4 regions of the Paraburkholderia sp. DD10 genome follow, and region 3 is predicted to be linked to each of the others. Evidence: riboswitches for the same ligand, from Rfam matches in the RefSeq annotation. Region 3 holds a riboswitch; each other region holds the start of a gene.

Evidence for each region. Region 3 has a riboswitch for cobalamin ahead of ACOCG7_RS16055 (TonB-dependent receptor domain-containing protein). Riboswitches for the same ligand answer to the same signal wherever they lie in the genome.
Region 1: linked by a shared signal. The riboswitch ahead of cobG (precorrin-3B synthase) and the one ahead of ACOCG7_RS16055 (TonB-dependent receptor domain-containing protein) in region 3 are both predicted to bind cobalamin.
Region 2: linked by a shared signal. The riboswitch ahead of ACOCG7_RS14290 (CbtB domain-containing protein) and the one ahead of ACOCG7_RS16055 (TonB-dependent receptor domain-containing protein) in region 3 are both predicted to bind cobalamin.
Region 4: linked by a shared signal. The riboswitch ahead of cobW (cobalamin biosynthesis protein CobW) and the one ahead of ACOCG7_RS16055 (TonB-dependent receptor domain-containing protein) in region 3 are both predicted to bind cobalamin.

Annotation. Positions count from the first base shown of each region.
Region 1 covers NZ_CP185392.1:1,788,654-1,792,831, forward strand. Annotated here, with positions in the region: gene ACOCG7_RS08140 (cobalt-precorrin-5B (C(1))-methyltransferase) at 1-326, opposite strand, end outside; gene cbiE (precorrin-6y C5,15-methyltransferase (decarboxylating) subunit CbiE) at 326-1,585, opposite strand; cobalamin riboswitch at 1,670-1,849, shown strand; gene cobG (precorrin-3B synthase) at 1,933-3,432, shown strand; gene ACOCG7_RS08155 (precorrin-8X methylmutase) at 3,433-4,059, shown strand; gene ACOCG7_RS08160 (precorrin-2 C(20)-methyltransferase) at 4,060-4,178, shown strand, end outside.
Region 2 covers NZ_CP185392.1:3,140,404-3,144,581, reverse strand. Annotated here, with positions in the region: gene ACOCG7_RS14305 (ATPase domain-containing protein) at 1-222, opposite strand, end outside; gene ACOCG7_RS14300 (hypothetical protein) at 378-818, shown strand; gene ACOCG7_RS14295 (histidine phosphatase family protein) at 880-1,491, opposite strand; cobalamin riboswitch at 1,543-1,685, shown strand; gene ACOCG7_RS14290 (CbtB domain-containing protein) at 1,726-1,947, shown strand; gene ACOCG7_RS14285 (CbtA family protein) at 1,959-2,711, shown strand; gene ACOCG7_RS14280 (FUSC family protein) at 2,846-4,178, opposite strand, start outside.
Region 3 covers NZ_CP185393.1:150,172-154,349, forward strand. Annotated here, with positions in the region: gene ACOCG7_RS16035 (EVE domain-containing protein) at 1-414, opposite strand, end outside; RNA gene ssrS (6S RNA) at 510-691, opposite strand; gene ACOCG7_RS16045 (cell division protein ZapA) at 804-1,118, opposite strand; gene ACOCG7_RS16050 (ATPase) at 1,115-1,471, opposite strand; cobalamin riboswitch at 1,679-1,934, shown strand; gene ACOCG7_RS16055 (TonB-dependent receptor domain-containing protein) at 2,023-3,930, shown strand; gene ACOCG7_RS16060 (FecCD family ABC transporter permease) at 3,958-4,178, shown strand, end outside.
Region 4 covers NZ_CP185392.1:1,343,958-1,348,135, reverse strand. Annotated here, with positions in the region: gene cobN (cobaltochelatase subunit CobN) at 1-1,269, opposite strand, end outside; gene cobW (cobalamin biosynthesis protein CobW) at 1,276-2,376, opposite strand; cobalamin riboswitch at 2,466-2,735, opposite strand; cobalamin riboswitch at 2,804-3,043, shown strand; gene cobA (uroporphyrinogen-III C-methyltransferase) at 3,264-4,178, shown strand, end outside.

The DNA of each region.
Region 1 (4,178 bases), on a different replicon from region 3:
ACGCCGGGCCCCGCGCGAAAAATCACACCCGGTTCGGTCAGCAGCCGCACGCGGGCGAACACGATCGCGCCGTGCGTCACGTCGGGATCGTCGCCGGCATCTTTCACGGTGCCGGCTTCCGCGCCGCCCGCGCCGTCAGCGATGAAGCGGCAGTACACCAGCGGCATCGGCACATGCTGGCCTTTCGGCAAGACGATTTCCGCAACCTCGCTGACGACGCCCGCGAGCAGCAGACGCGCCGCCGCGAGCGACGTCGCGGTGGCGCAACTGCCGGTCGTATAGCCGCTACGCAGCGGCGCGGGTTGTTCGGGCGTTTCTTCGCGCATTACGGTTGTCGCCGTGATTCGGATGACGTCGCGATGGCGGCCGTATCGGTTTCACGCGCGGCCTTCGTCACGTCCAGCAACGTGATCGGCAACGCCTGGCGCCACGTATCGAAGCCGCCGAGCGGTTGCGCGTCGGCCAGCGCGATGCGTGTGAGCGTGCCGCCATGTTGCTCGCGCCAGGCCGCGAGCGCCGCCTCGCCTTGCAAGGTGACCGCGTTGGCGACCAGCCGGCCGCCGTCGCGCAGACGCGCCCAGCACGTGTCCAGCACGCCCGCCGCCGTCGCGCCGCCGCCGATGAACACGGCGTCCGGCGCCGGCAGCCCTTGCAGCGCTTCGGGTGCGCGCCCGGCCACGAGTTGCAGACCCGGCACGCCCAGCGCGTCGCGATTGTGCTCGATGAAACGCTGCCGCTCCGCGTGCCCTTCAATCGCGATCGCGCGGCAGGTCGGATGCGCGCGCATCCATTCGATGCCGATCGAGCCGCTGCCCGCGCCCACGTCCCACAGCAATTCGCCGGGCGTCGGCGCGAGGCGCGCCAGTGTGATCGCGCGCACGTCGCGCTTGGTCAACTGGCCGTCGTGGCGGAAAGCGTCGTCGGGTAGGCCGCAGGTCAGCGGCAGACGCGGCGCGCCTTCGGTCGCTCGGCATTCGAGCGCGATCAGGTTCAACGCGGCGACATCGGGAGCGGACCACTGATCGGCGCGGCCGTCGATGCGACGTTCCAGCTCGCCGCCCAGATGTTCCAGCACGATCATGCGGGTCGCGCCGAAGCCGCGCGCGTTGAGCAGTTCGGCCAACGCCGCGGGCGTGCGCCCATCGGCGCTCAACACGAAGACGCGCGCGCCGTCGTGCAAATGCGCGTTCAGCGTGGGCAGCGGCCGGCCCACCAGCGAAACGGTCGCGACCTCCTGCAACGGCCAGCCGAGCCGCGCCGCCGCCAGCGACAGCGACGACGGCGCGGGCAGCACCCGCAACTCGCCGGCCGGCAACTGCCGCGCGAGCGTCGCGCCGACGCCGAACAGCATCGGATCGCCGCTCGCCAGCACGCATACGGAAGCGCCGCGCTCGGCCAGCAACGGCGCGAGATCGAACGGCCGCGGCCATGCCGCGCGGCGCGCGGCGAGGCGCGCGGGCAGCATCGCCAGATGACGCTCGCCGCCGTAAATCACCGACGCCTCCAGCAACGCACGCCGCGCGGGCCGTCCCAAACCGGCGAAGCCGTCATCGCCCATGCCCACCACCGTCAGCCACGCAGGCATGCATCCATCCTCATTCTGTGTCTTCAAATCATGCGCTGTGCCACGCCGGTCAAAGCGTCCAGCCTCGTTGTGCTGTCCGAAAAAAGGCATAATACAGCCGCCGGTGCCCTTCGGGGCCGAAGAGGGAACACAGTGCCACTGTGGCTGCCCCCGCAACTGTATGCAGCGAGTCCGTTTGCGCTCCGCGCCACTGGTTTCACCGGGAAGGCAGCGGCGGACCATGACCTGCCAGCCAGGAGACCTGCCGGCGAGACTGTTCGTGCCAGCCTGCATCGGGCGGGGTGTACCGATGCCGCAGCAATGCCCGCCTCACGGCTTGCTCGGGCTTTCGCGCGACGCTAAACCCGGTGTCCGTCTTGAATCAAGCTTCGCCCTCCACCGTTTTGCCCGACGCGGCCCCAGCGCCACGGCCCTCGGCGTGTCCGGGGCTGCTGCGCATCGTCGCCGCGTGCGACGGCGGCATCTGCCGGATCAAGCTGCCTGGCGGCGAGCTGAGCGCCGCGCAGGCCGCGGCGATTGCCGAGGCGAGCGCGCGGCATGCGGCCGGCGTGATCGAGTTGACCAATCGCGCGAACTTGCAGGTGCGCGGCGTGCGTGGCCGCGAGGCAGCGGCGTTGAGCGCGGCGTTGGTGGCGGCGGGGCTTGGGCCCGATGGAGCGGCGCCAGACGCGGCGGCTGGTTCGGATGCGATGGCGAAGCGCGCCGCGCCGGCTTCCAACTCGCTCCGCGCGGCGGCCGCCGACGACGTGCGCAACGTGATGATCAGCCCCGCCGCCGGGCGCGATCCGTTCGCGCTGTTCGACACCAGGCCGCTGTGCGCCGAACTGCTGGCGCTGCTGCAAGGCGAAGCGCGCTTCGCGGCGTTGTCGCCGAAATTCGCGCTGCTGGTGGATGGCGGCGAGCGCCTGGCAAGGCTCGATCATCCGCATGACGTGTGGCTCGCGGCGTCGCAAGTTCGTGACGGTGTGCGGTTCGTGTTCGGTCTTGCCGGTTGCCCGCCAGCGGTGGCGTTACCGCAAAACCCGGCTGCCGGTTGCGATGACTCGACACAAGCTCGTCGCGTGGACGACGCAGGCGCATTAGCCGCCGTGTCGTCATCGCAAGTCCCTGCGCTTGTCCGCGCGCTGCTGCACTCGTTTCTCGACCTCGCCGCCGCCGACGCCACGCGCATGCGTCACCTGCTCGCCGCGCGTTCCGTCGACGCCGTATTGCAGCGCGCGCAAACGTATGTCGATTTCCCGCTGTCACGCGACGCGTCGCTCGCGTCCTGGCATCGCGCGACACCGGCCGATGCCGCGCGTCGGCTCGGCGCGCACGCCCAACGCACGACGGAGACCTGGCACGTAGGCGGCCAGCCGCCGCTAGGCCGCCTCGACGCCGCCACCCTGCATGCCCTCGCCGCGCTCGCACGACAGCAAGGCAACGGCACGCTGCACGTCACGCCGTGGCAAAGCGTGCTGCTGACCGACATCGCGGCGCACGCCGTGCCAGCCGTGCTGACCGCACTGAACACGCTGGGCCTCGCCTGCGATGCCACGCAAGCCATCACGCGTCTGATCGCCTGCGCGGGCTCGCCAGGCTGCGCGAAAAGCCTCGCCGACACCAAGGCCGACGCACTGCGGCTCGCCGCGCGCTTGCCCGAGAACGTCGAGGTCCATCTGAGCGGCTGCCCGCGCTCGTGCGCCGCCGCGCATCGTGCGCCGTACACACTGCTGGCTGTGTCGCCCGGCACTTACGACCTTTATCGACGCGACGACGGCCACTCGGATTTCGGCCAGTGCGTCGCGCGCCAACTGACGATCGACCAGGCCGCCGACCTGCTCGACCACCTGGCCCGGAGCCCATAGATGCTTGATTACATTCGCGACGGTCAGGAGATCTATCGCCAATCCTTCGCGACGATCCGCGCGGAAGCCGATTTATCGCGCATCCCCGCGGACCTGGAAAAACTCGCGGTGCGCGTGATTCACGCGTGCGGCATGGTGGATATCGTCGACGCCCTGCAATTTTCCGCAGGCGCGGGCACCGCGGGCCGCACGGCGCTCGCGCAAGGCGCGCCGATTCTCTGCGATGCCGGCATGGTCGCGCAAGGCATCACGCGCGCGCGGCTGCCCGCGAACAACGAAGTGATCTGCACGCTCACCCACGACGACGTACCGGCGCTCGCTCGCGAACTCGGCAACACGCGCTCGGCCGCCGCGCTCGAATTGTGGCGTCCGCGACTCGCGGGCAGCGTCGTCGTGATCGGCAATGCGCCGACCGCGCTCTTTCATTTGCTCGACATGCTCGATGCCGGCGCGCCGAAGCCCGCGCTGATTCTCGGTTTTCCGGTGGGCTTCGTCGGCGCGGCCGAATCGAAGGCGCTGCTCGCGGACGACAGCCGCGGCGTGCCCTACGTGGTGGTGCACGGCAGACGCGGCGGCAGCGCGATGGCCGCCGCCGCCGTGAACGCGCTCGCGACGGAGGTCGAATAAATGACCGTGCAAGGACGTTTGTTCGGACTCGGCGTCGGCCCCGGCGACCCTGAACTCATCACGCTGAAGGCGCTGCGTCTGCTGAAAGCGGCGCCCGTGGTCGCGTATTTCGTCGCGAA
Region 2 (4,178 bases), on a different replicon from region 3:
CAGTTCGGAGCGGGTCTCGGAGAGCGTGATGTAGAGGCCGGCTTGCCCTTCGTCGACACCCTTGAGTAAAAACTGCAAGGCTAGGGTAGTTTTACCTGTGCCGGGCGCGCCCTCGATGAGATACATGCGGCGGGGCGTGAAGCCGCCGCCCAGGATGTTGTCGACCCCTTCGATCCCTGATGAAAGGCGGGCCGGCGTGTCGGTGACAGGTTTCGTTGACATGGCTTGGCGATTCACGTCGATTGAGTGGCGGCAGTTGGTGGGCCGGTACGGCGGGCGCGCAAGATGCGTGCCCAACCCTCGCGTGCCTCGGTCCGAGCGCCACGGGTACGGACAGTGCTGTCAGCCTGTCGACCGCTTTCAGGGATCGCGCCGACATGAACCCCGCCCGCTTCCTCGCCGCCACGTTTGCCGCCGCGTCGCTAGGCGCCGTGCTGCCCGGCAGCGCGAGTGCCGACGATGCGCCCAGTCCGTGCGCATCGCTCAAACGCATCGTGGCGGCTGCGCCAGGCGGCTTGGCCTCGTTGACGCCCGACGACGGCAAGGGCGTCGCGCAACCTTACGGCGACGATGCGCAATGCTCGGCGAGCGGGGGCAGCTACCAATGCACGTGGACGCCGCATCATGACGCCGGGTCGAGCGCGGACGCGCTGCAGGCCGTCGCGGCGGATATCGCGTCGTGTCTGCCCGAAGCGACCCACGATCAGAATTCGCCGGGACGTCAGCACTTTTATTCGGGCGCGCCGGGTAAGCGGACCGAAATCACGCTGGCGCCGGCGGGTTCAGCGAGGCTGCGCCTGGTGGTGTCGGGTCAATGAGCGGCAAGCGGGCCGATATGCGTGGATTTCAAATCCGACGGCGGGCGTCGCGCTGGTGTTGTCAGTGCGACGCGAGCCACCATGTCCAGCCGCGCGATGAACGCCGTAATTCGACCGCCGACAGCGGGGCGATTTCGATGCGTGGAAATACGGCGGGCGATGCTCCGAGTGCGTGAACGAGCGCCGCGCGAATCACCGGCGCGTGCGTAATGGCGACCACGTTGCGCGGGTTTTGACGCGGGGCGCTTGTTGTACCGGTCGTTCCTTCGCTGATCGCGCCGTCCAGCGCATCGAGCCATTCTCCCAGGCGCTTCACGAGTTGACTGAACGACTCGCCGCCGTGCGCCGCGAAGTCGGGATCGCGCAGCCAGGCAGCGAGGTGCTGCGGCGCTTCATTCGCGAGATCGGCGAGGCGGCGTCCCTGCCAATCGCCGTAGTCGATCTCCCCCAACGCTGTGTGGACCGTTGCGGCGAGGCCCAACGCCAGCGCCGTATCGCGCGCGCAAACTGCGGGGCTGACGAAGACCGCGGCGGCGTCGGCAATCGCCAGGCGCTGGCGTGCGGCCTGGGCTTCGGCGAGGCCGCGAGCGTCGAGCGGATCGTCGGCGGGAAAGCGGCCCGCGCGCATGGCGGGGGTCGATGCGTGGCTGACCAGTAACAGCCTTGTGTCCATTCGATGACTTCCATAGAGGTACGCCAAGGCAGAACGCCCGCATGGACGCGTTGCGCTACCGAGTGCCGGAGTTTAGCGCGTAGAATAGCGGCACTGCGAAGTGCGGAAGCCGGTGAGAGCCCGGCGCGGTCGCGCCACTGTAATCGGCATCACGAGCCGAAAGCCAGACCTGAGCTTCGCAGCCTTCCTTTGCAATCGACTATCGGGGCGCGCTACCCCCAGGAGATGTCCATCATGACCGAAGCTGTTTTCGATCCCGCCAACCCGCCCGCTGCTCAACCCACGCCGATTCCGCTGCGCGAGTTGTTGCCTTGGGTCGTGTTCGGCGGCTTGCTGCTGTTGCTCGCGCTTTACTTCGTTGGGGCGGAACAGGGCGCCACGTCGCTGGTGCCCGGCATGTACGTGCATGAGTTCGTGCACGACGGTCGCCATCTGCTCGGCTTTCCCTGCCACTAACGGAGTTCGACATGGTTGGTAAGTTGTTATTGCGCGGGATGCTCGCAGGCATCGCCGCGGGACTGCTCACGTTCGGCTTCGCCCGGCTCGCGGGCGAGCCGCAGGTCGATCAGGCGATATCCTTCGAGGAAAAGGCCGCGGCGGCGGCCGAGGGCGGCGAGGCGCATGAACACGAAGACCTCGTTAGCCGCGATACGCAGGCGGGCCTGGGGCTGTTGACCGGCGTGGTCACGTATGGCGCGGCGTTCGGCGGATTGTTCGCGCTCGTATTCGCCTACGCCTATGGACGGGTGGGCGCATTGAGCGCGCGTGCGTTGTCGGCATGGCTTGCGCTCGGCGCGTTCATCGCGCTGGTGATCGTCCCGAACATCAAGTACCCCGCGAATCCGCCGGCGGTGGGCGACCCCGACACGATCGGAACGCGCACCGGCTTGTTCTTCCTGATGATCGCGATCTCGCTGACCGCGATGGTGTTTTCGCTGAAGGTGCGGCGTCGCGCGGTGATGAAACTGGGCGCGTGGAATGGCTCGATCGTGGGCGGCGTGGTGTTCGTCGCGATCATCGCTGCCGTGCAATTGTCGATGCCGACGATCAACGAAGTGCCGGCGGCTTTCCCGGCCGTGCTGCTGTGGAAGTTCCGCGTCGCGGCGATCGGCATGCAGGTGATCATGTGGACGACGATCGGACTGCTGTTCGGCGCGCTGGTGGAGCACAGCGGATTGACGCGGGTAGGCGCGGGGCGGGCGGCGGTGAAGTCCGTTTGATCGTTTTCTGTTGGTGAAGAGTGTGGGCTCCGTCTACCGGGCCCGGTTGACGTATGCCTGTAGCCCGCCTCGTGCGGGCTTTTTATTGCCCGCATGGGCCAACTGGTTACCGCCGTCCTCGCAGCTTCGCTGAACTAGTCGCCAGGGCTTCGAGGGCTGTTCGACGCCACAGCGTACGCCCTACGCGCTCCAACCCGTAACACCCAATCGAACACCCCGCGCCTTTCCCCGACCGGCTGGGTCAGCCGCTCAAACAATTGCGCAACGGCGCCATCGAGTTGCGCAAGCACTGGCGCCTGAGCCGCCGCCTCCAAATCGAAAACCGGCAATACCGACACGCGCTCATCCAACCCGCCATCCACAGAACCAGTAGCCGCACCGCTATAACGCGCGATCAACGAATCAAGCCGCGCCACGATCGATTCCACATGCGCCGCCCGCACATTCGCGGCATTGAGCGCCACTTCACCCGACACCCCGCGCCGAGCAGAATCACTCAACACCCGCGCCCAGTGCAAACAGCACAGCAGCGATCCGGTGGCCAACTCGACACCAGAATTCCACGCCACCACGCGCTGCATTTGCAGCGGCTTCAGCGCGATTCGCAACTCATGCCAACCGCGGTCGAGCTTGCGCATGGCGACAGCCGCATCCGCCGCCAGCGCAGCGGACCCGCCCAGCCGCACCACCTCGCGCAACGCACCCAGCACAGCCGCAAGCCTCATCTCCACATGACGGCTCGCCGCGAGCGGCATCATCAGGACCGCCACCGCGAACGACACGAGACAACCCACCAGCACTTCCTCGATCCGCAATTCGACCAACGGCCCCATTGCGAAGCCCAACTCGCCATACACCAGTCCGACGAGCACGGTAATGAAGAACACGCCCGGCACATACGCGCTCAGGATGTAATAAGCCCAGCCGAACACGCAGAGCACCATGGCGGCCACGAGCAGCATCGGCGAATCGTGCAGCGGCGCGACGAGCAACACGCTGGCGAGCGCGCCGGCCAGCGTTCCCGCCAGTCGCTGCGCACCGCGATAAATCGTGTCCGCGCGTGAGCGTGTGCCGAGAAATACCACGAACGTCGTGATGACCGCCCAGAACCAGCGCTCGGGAGACAGCGAGTGGCCGATCAGCATCGCGAGAAACGCGGCTGTCGTGGCGCGGGTGGCGGGCAACCAGCAGAGCCTGGCGCGCAGGTCCGCGAATCGTTGCACGGCTGAAGCCGGAGCGTCGCCGGACGCAGGCTCAAAGCGCCGCCGCTCTCGACAGTGCGCGATCTCCTCGAGCCGTTCGATCGCTTGACGCAGCACGTCCGCATTCGCTTGCCCGCGGCCATACGCAGACGCCGACACCAACGCATGCTGTCCCGCCGCGACTTCCACTTCGACGATGCGCTCGCGAATCGTGTCGGCGTCGGGTGGGTTCAGCAACGCCAGTTGCTCTTCGAGCGCGAGCGCG
Region 3 (4,178 bases):
CGGCGTAATCGATAGGCGGTTGCCTTTGGCGAGCACGCGCATGTCCTTCAACCCTTCGTGCTCGCGCAATGCGGCAAGCGGAATCAGCGGAATCTTCTTCTTGAACACGACGTCGACGAGCATCCAGCGCGGCGTTTCCTGCGACGACTTCGGGTCGTAGTAGGGACTCTTCGTGTCGAACTGGGTGGGGTCCGGATAAGCGGTGGACGATACCTCGGCGAGCCCCGCAATGCCCGGCTCGGGACAACTCGAGTGATAGAACAGCACGCCGTCGCCGACCTGCATCATGTCGCGCATGAAATTGCGCGCCTGATAGTTGCGCACGCCGGTCCACGGCAACGTGCGGTGCGGTGCGTTGGCGAGATGGTCGATGCTTGCTTCGTCCGGTTCGGACTTCATTAGCCAGTAGCGCATGAATCGAATTGGAACGTTAAGGGTTTGAAGATGCGGAAGAAAATCGAGGCCCAAAGAAAAACGGCACCGAACCGAAGTCCGATGCCGTTCCAAATAAGGTCCCCGCCTTAGCCGCTAGGCCGGCATCCTGAACCGGGGGTTCAGAATTGGTCGCAGTTAGCAACACTTCGGGTACATCAGACAGAGTGACGCGCACACCCGTGCTACAAATTTCCGCAACCGTGCACATGGCATTGGTTCAAGGAATATATGACCTTGGCGAACCAGGCAGGGAAGCTAAACCGATGAAACTAAAACGATGGAATTCAAACGTTTGCCGAGTCTTATTGACTACCGCTCATGCACTTCGCTTGAATCCGCAGCCAATCTCGCGACCGGCCACTAGATAGTTATTGCATGCTGTACTGCTCGATCACAGTACCCAGTTGCTCGTTCATTTGATGCATTGTACGCCGGATTTCCTCAGCGGGAAATGCTTCTCCGTGCCGCACGCTGCTTTGCAGCTTAAGCAGTTCCGATGCCAGCGACAACGCAGCCATGACGGCAATGCGATCCGTGCCGCGCACGTTGCTGTTATTGCGGATCTTCGACATTTCGGCGTCGACACGCGCGACCGCTTCAAGCAGTGCGCCTTCTGTTTCAGCCGAGCAGGCGAGACGATAGGGCACGCCGAGAATCGACACTTCGATCTGCTTCGTGGTCATGCGTTTTCTCCGTGGCGGGTCACGTCGCTCCCGGTTTCGGCTTGATGCTGAGCGGGCTCGAGCAGATCGAGCTGGTTGTCCGGCTCATTGTGCGCGCGTGCCCGCGGCAGTTTCTCGAGAATCGCATTCAGCCGCACCTGGGCGTCGTCGATCTTGGCCGACAGTGCGTCGCGTTCCGCTTGCAGCGCATCGCGTTCCTCGCGAAGCATTGCAAGTTCCGTGCGCGTGGCTTCGACTTCGGCGCGTGATTGGGCGAGCTGCTCTTCGAGCGCGAGGCGCGCTTCGTTGTGGCGCTGGCTGATCGCGATCAGCTTGCCGATGTTCTGTGAAAGTGTTTCGAGTTCGGTGAGCATGTGCTGCGTCCTCTAAAGACATCGCATTTTAGCGCGGAATATCGCGGGTTCCGACATTTGTCTCGTTTCGAGACGTAACAACCTCGCTTTATGCAGGCATTGATCGACCATATGATGAAAAAGTACTCGCGCATCGGACAATAACCCGCACTTAACCGAACAGATCGCGCAACGATCAACGATTCTTGACGGGCTCGGGGGCCGCTCCTAAACTGGCCGCACTCTGGTGCCCGCGCGCGCTTTCATAGTGCGCGCAGTTAAACGGGAAGCAGGGCGCGTCGTTCGCCAGAACGCGCGAACCTGCGCTGCCCCCGCAACGGTAAGCGACCGCATTCATCATGCAGGTCGGTCCTGATCGCGTGTTCGAAGCTGAACGTGCGAGTGTGCCACTGCGCGTCACGCGTGGGAAGGCGGGATCGATGTGTCGCCAGCCCGGATACCGGCCAGAGGGAGAGGAACGTCCGCGAAAACGTTGAAAAGCGCGGGCGCCTCGTTACGCATCGGCCTGCGGGGAAGCGGGCCGCGCACGTTACCCACAGGAATGTCATCCCATGCTGTCCCCCATCGCTCGCGCGGCGTGGCTCGTTTTTGCGGGCGTGCCGCTCGTCGTGCACGCTCAGGCCGCTGCTGTTTCCACCTCTTCCGATGCGTCTTCTTCCACCTCGTCCGCGGCTGCCGCGGCTGCAGGTTCATCGCCCATCGTGTTGTCGCCGGTGGTCGTCACGGCGGGGCGTGGCCCGCAAGCGCTCGCCGACGCGATTCCGCCGACGGCGCTGTTCGATCAGCAGGACATCGCCGACAGCACCGCGACCGACTTGCCCGGCCTGCTGCAACTCGCCCCCGGCGCGCAAATCTCGCGTACAGGTGGCCCTGGTTCGACCACGAGTCTGTTTTTGCGTGGCGCGTCGTCGACGCAATCGCTGGTGCTGATCGACGGCGTGCGGGTCGACTCGGTGACCCTCGGTACATCGCAACTCGCGCAGATCCCGCTCGACCAGATCGATCACGTGGAAGTGGTGAACGGCAACGGGTCCGCGCTATACGGTTCGGGCGCGATCGGCGGCGTGGTGCAGGTGTTCACGAAAGACGGTGGCGACCATCCTCCGCGTTTCAACTTTTCGGTGGGCTACGGCAGCTATCACACGCAGACGCAGCAGGCCGGCGTGAACGGCGCATTGGATAAGGACGGCGCCACCACCTTCAACCTGTCGCTCGCCCGTTCGAAGGGCGACGGCTTCTCGTCGCTGAATCCGCGCGAGGCGCCGCAAGCCAATCCGAACGCAAACGGCTATCTGAACGAAAGCATTTCGGCTTCGCTGCGTCACAGGTTCAACGACCAATGGAACGCGGGCGTCACGTATTTCCAGTCGAACGGCAACAACAGTTACGACAACGCGTATGGCGTGCCGACCGATTCAAACAATCTGTATAGCAAGGTGCGTCAGATGTCGGTGTTCGCGAACGGCAAGCTGACCGATTGGTGGACCACCCACTTCATCGTCTCCGAAGGCGACGACCGCAGCGTGTCGAAAACCAACGGCATCTATAACGGCCGCTTCGATACCGACAATCGCCAGTACACGTGGCAGAACGATTTCACGTTCGCCGCGCAGCAGAAGTTGCAGGTGGGCTATGAGCATCTCGATCAAAGCCTCGACTCGGATACGTTCGCGGCGCCGGATCGTCATGTGGATTCGGGTTTCGTCGGCTATACGGGGCGCTTTGGGCGCAACCAGATTCAGGCCAATGTGCGGCGCGACCAGTATTCCGATTTCGGCGGAGCGAACAGTTACTATCTCGGCTACGGTTTCGACATCACCGGCCATTGGAAGGCGACTGCAAGCTATTCGGATTCGTTTCGCGCGCCGAGCTTCGACGATCTGTACTATCCGTACAGCGGCAACGCGTCGATCGAGCCGGAGCGCAGTCATTCGATCGAGGCCGCGTTGCAGTACGCGTCGAACGCGCTCGGCGTGATGCGCCTGAGCGCGTTCCAGACGCGCTATTCGAATCTGATCGATTATCAGCAGGTGACGCCCGGCATCTATCTGGCCGAGAACGTCGGGCATGCGAAGGTGCAGGGACTCGAAGGATCGTGGAGCGGCCATGTCGGCAAGACGGACGTGCGCGCGTCGTTGACGCTGCAAAATCCCGTCGACCTCGACAAAGATGCCGACCTTCTGCGGCGCGCGCGGCGTTTCGGATCGCTCGCGGTGAATCGCAGCATCGCCTGCTGGCGCGTGGGCGGCGAGTGGATCGTGAGCGGCGCGCGCGAAGATAGCAGCGGCAAGCTGGGCGGCTACGGTGTGGTGAATCTGTCGGCGCGCTACAACATCACGAAAGCGTGGTACGTGGCCGCGCAAATCCACAACCTGTTGAACAAGGACTATGAAACGGCCTACTCGTATAACTCGCCCTGGCGCGGTGCGTATGTCACGGTTGGCTGGCAGCAGCAGTGACGAACGTTCCTGCATGAGCACGCGCCGATGAACCGCGGTTCGAGTTCGACCACCCCAACCACGAGCACGATGCGCGTCATGAATGCGAAGCGTGCCGCCGCGATCTGGCTTGCGCTCGCGGTGGTCGCGCTCGTCGTGTTGATGGCGTCGCTCGCACTGGGCAGCGTGGCGCTTCCGCCCGGCCGCGTGTTGGCGGCGCTGATGCCCTCGTCCTCGGCGCATGGCGGGTCCGCCGATCTGACCGCCGA
Region 4 (4,178 bases), on a different replicon from region 3:
GTCCGCGAGACGGTAGCCTTCATCGCGCAGCATCGACAGAATGCCGACCACCGAGGCCGGCGTATCGAGTCCCACGCCATTGCCGATGCGCCCCTCGCTCATCGGATAGTTGGCGAGGATCAGCGCGAGCTTCTTGTCCGCGTTATCGAGCGTGCGCAGACGGCACCAGCGGCGGCTCAGTTCCGCCAGAAAACTCACGCGTTCGAGGTCCGGTTGATACCGCACCACGTCGACTTCCGTGTGCGGACAGCGATACGCGAGCCCCTTGAAGCTGATCGCGCGCGTGATGATGCGGCCGTCCACTTCCGGCAGCGCGACATGCATGGCGATGTCGCGCGAATTCAGACCTTGATTGTCCTTGAGCCAGTCGTCGCGGTTGCCGCCGCTCAGGATCACCTGCAACACCGGCGCGTCGCCGGCGAGCGCGAGCGGCTCGGGGTCGTCGATCGCGGACGCGGCGAACGCGGTCGTATTCAGCACCAGCGCGACGTTATGTTGCGCACAGAGCGACTGCACGACTTCGCGGCTCATCGCGTCTTTCAGCGACGTAATCGCGATCGGCAACGGATTCAGACCTTGCGCATCGAGCGCGTCGATCAGCGCATCGAACACCGCCGTATTGGCCGCTTGCAGATGCGCCTTGTAGAACAGAATCGCGGCCACCGGCGCGTCTTGCCGCCAGCGCGCCTGCCAGTCGGCGATCGTCGGCGTGTCGCGCTCGGGGTGGTAGAGCGTCGCGGCCGGCAACGCGCGCGGCGGCGCGGGCTCGCGTCCCCAACCGAAGCCGCGATACGCGATGCAGCGCAAAAACGCCTCGGCGTTTTGCGGGCCGCCTTCACGCAGATAACGCCATAGCTGATGGCACAGATCGGCGCTCGCGGTGCTGCGCGCAAGCAGGTTCGGGTCTTCCTGGAGATCGCCGGAGAACATCGCGAGCGTCTGCTGCTTGCGCTCGGCGAGCGCGACCACCTGCTCGATGCCGTAGGGCCAATAGGCTTCGCCGCCAAGATGATCGACCACCACGACGCGCGCATGCTGCAACACGTCCTCGACATAAAAATCGACCGAGGCCGGCTGCCGCAGATACGTGACGTTCGCGAGCCTCACGCTCGGGAAGCCGTCTCCGAGACGAGGAAACACGCTGGCGAGCAGCGACAGCGTGGTGTCGGCGGAACTGAGCACCACGATATCGGCGGGCCGCTGATCGATGCGGATCACGCCTTGCGTGTCGTCGACAAAACCACCCGGCGTGGTGCGCAGCAGATGCATGAGCGCTTACGCCTGTTGCGCTTCGGCGCTCGACGCCACACCGAGCGCCGCGTCGAATGCGCGTTGCAGCGCGTGCTGATCCAGGTCCTCGCCGATCAGCACGAAGCGGCTTTGCAGTCCCGCATCGGTTTCATGCGCCTGCCAGCGCCGATCGAAATAACTATCGAAACGCCGGCCCACGCCCTGGATCACCAGACGCATCGGCGCGCCCGGCAAAGCCGCGAAACCCTTGACGCGGTAAATCGTGTTCGTTTCGACCAGCCCTTGCAAAGCGGCGATCAGCGCTTCGCGCGATGGCGCGCTCGCCTGCACCACCACCGAATCGAATTCGTCGTGGTGGTGATCGGCGTCGTCGGCGGAACCGTGGTGATCGTGGCGCAAGTGGATGGTTTCTTCCGAAGCCGCCTCGAGACCCAGCAACGTGTGCAGATCGAGTTGGCCCATCTGCGCGCGCACGATCTTCACTTGCGGTGGAATCTCTTCACGAATGAGGGCTTCCACGGCGCTTTGCCGCGCGTCGTCGAGCAAATCGGTTTTGTTCAGAATCACCAGATCGGCCGCGGACAACTGATCCTCGAACAGTTCGTGCAGCGGCGATTCGTGATCGAGATTCGGATCGGCCTTGCGTTGCGCATCCACGGCGGCCGGGTTGTCGGCGAACTGGCCGCTCGCGGCGGCGGGGCCGTCCACCACGGTCACCACCGCATCCACCGTGAAGCTGTTCTTGATCTGCGGCCAGTTGAACGCCTGCACCAGCGGCTTGGGCAAGGCGAGGCCCGACGTTTCGATCAGCACGTGATCGATCTGCTCGCGGCGCTCGACGAGTTTTTCCATCACCGGAAAAAATTCTTCCTGCACGGTGCAGCACAGGCAACCGTTCGCCAGTTCATACAGTTGCCCTTCGGTTTCGACGCCGTTTTCGTCGCAACCGATTCCGCAGCCCTTGAGGATTTCCCCGTCGATGCCGAGCTCGCCGAACTCGTTGACGATCACCGCAATGCGCTTGCCGCCCGCATGCCGAAGAATGTGCCGAAGCAGCGTGGTCTTGCCGCTGCCGAGAAAGCCCGTGACGATGGTGACGGGGATCTTGCGCATTTGAGTTTGCATCGTGAGGTCCATTCGATCGACGGCGTTGCTGCAACAGGGAAAGACAGCAAGCGGGGTGAGGTCATGAACGCATGCCGCATCCCCGCGGCGTTCGTCCTGCGTGCTCTGGCCGGTATCCGGGCTGGCGAAAGCGCCGCTTCCCCTTCCCGTGCGAGTGATTTCTCGCCCAGTGGTTGTATGCCGACGCGGCCTTGCGCGTGGACATCGAAGCCGGCTCCGCGGTACGTGACGTACCGCATTTCGCTTACCGTTGCGGGGGCAGCACAGGTTGACCCGGTCCTTGAAGGCGGGTGCCCTGTTTCCCGTTTAACTGCATGCGCAGGAGCGCGCACACGAGCACCAAAGTGCGTGCGAGTGTAGGCCCGCGACCCGGCGCAGTCAAGAAAACGCGAGGACGGAGGCGCTTATCGGATGGGGCGTCATGTGCTATCGTAAGCGCGCGTTTGGTGCCCGCACATGCATTCGCGTGTGCAGTTAAACGGGAAACAGGCCGCGCTTGCCGCGCTCAACCTGTGCTGTCCCCGCAACGGTAAGCGACCTGCGGCGCTCGATGGGTTTTATAGCGCCGCGCATGCGTTTTCGATGCCACTGTCCGACGAATGCGGACGGGAAGGCAAAGCGCATGAGGCCGCCAGCCCGGATACCGGCCAGACGCGGAGGCAGCGAACGTCACGCTGCCGGCCGCCGGAATCCGCGAGGGACGGATGTGATGGCGCTGAAGCACGGCGTGGTCCCCGCTTGCATGTATCTTGGTGAAGCGGCGCATTACGTCATGCCTGATATCCGTAGCACCGCATGAGTTCTTCCCTTTCCGCCGGCTCGCACGCCCTCCTGGCGCTTCGGCCCTTCCCGTCCGTCACGACATGGCGCGCGCCATGCATGCCGCGATGAGCCGCGCGTGGCTGATCGGCGCGGGCCCCGGCGACGTCGAACTGATGACGCTCAAGGCGACCCGCGCGCTCGCGCAAGCCGACGTGGTGCTGGTCGACGATCTGGTGAATCCCGACGTATTGCAGTTCGCGCGCGCCGACGCGCTGGTGATTTACGTCGGCAAGCGCGGCGGACATCCGTCCACGCCGCAGGCCGGGATCATCGTGCAGATGCTCGCGCATCTGCGGGCCGGGCGCAGCGTCGCGCGTTTGAAAGGCGGCGATCCGTTCGTGTTCGGGCGCGGCGGCGAGGAATTGCAGGCGCTGCAAGCAGCGGGCATCGACGCCGAAGTGATCAACGGCATCACGGCGGGCATCGCGGCGCCCGCGGCGATCGGCATTCCGGTCACGCATCGCGATCATGCGCAAGGCGTGGTGTTCGTCACCGGACATAGCGCCGGCAGCGGCGAGCCCGATTGGGCCGCGCTCGTCGCCACGCGCATGACGCTGGTGATCTACATGGGCATGCGGCGCTTGAGCGATATCGTCGGGGCGTTGCTCGCGGCCGGCATGAACGCTGATACGCCGTGCGCCGCGATCGAATCGGCCACGCGGCCCGAGCAACGGCATGCGCTGGCGCGGCTTGGAGAGTTCGCCGATACGGTGTCTCGCGCCGGGCTCGGCTCGCCGGCGATCGTGGTGATCGGCGGCGTCGCGTCGCTGGCTTTGGCGCGGAGCGTGCCCATGAAAACGCTGAGCGTCGGCGTCGGTTGCCGGTTGCACACCTCGGCCGTGCAGATCGAAACGGCCGTGCGCGCCGCGCTCGGGTCGCATACGTTCGACGAAATCAGCACGATCGCCTCGATCGACAGCAAAGCCCACGAAGCAGGCCTGCTCGAATTCTGCGCACGCCACGCGTTGCCGATCGCACTC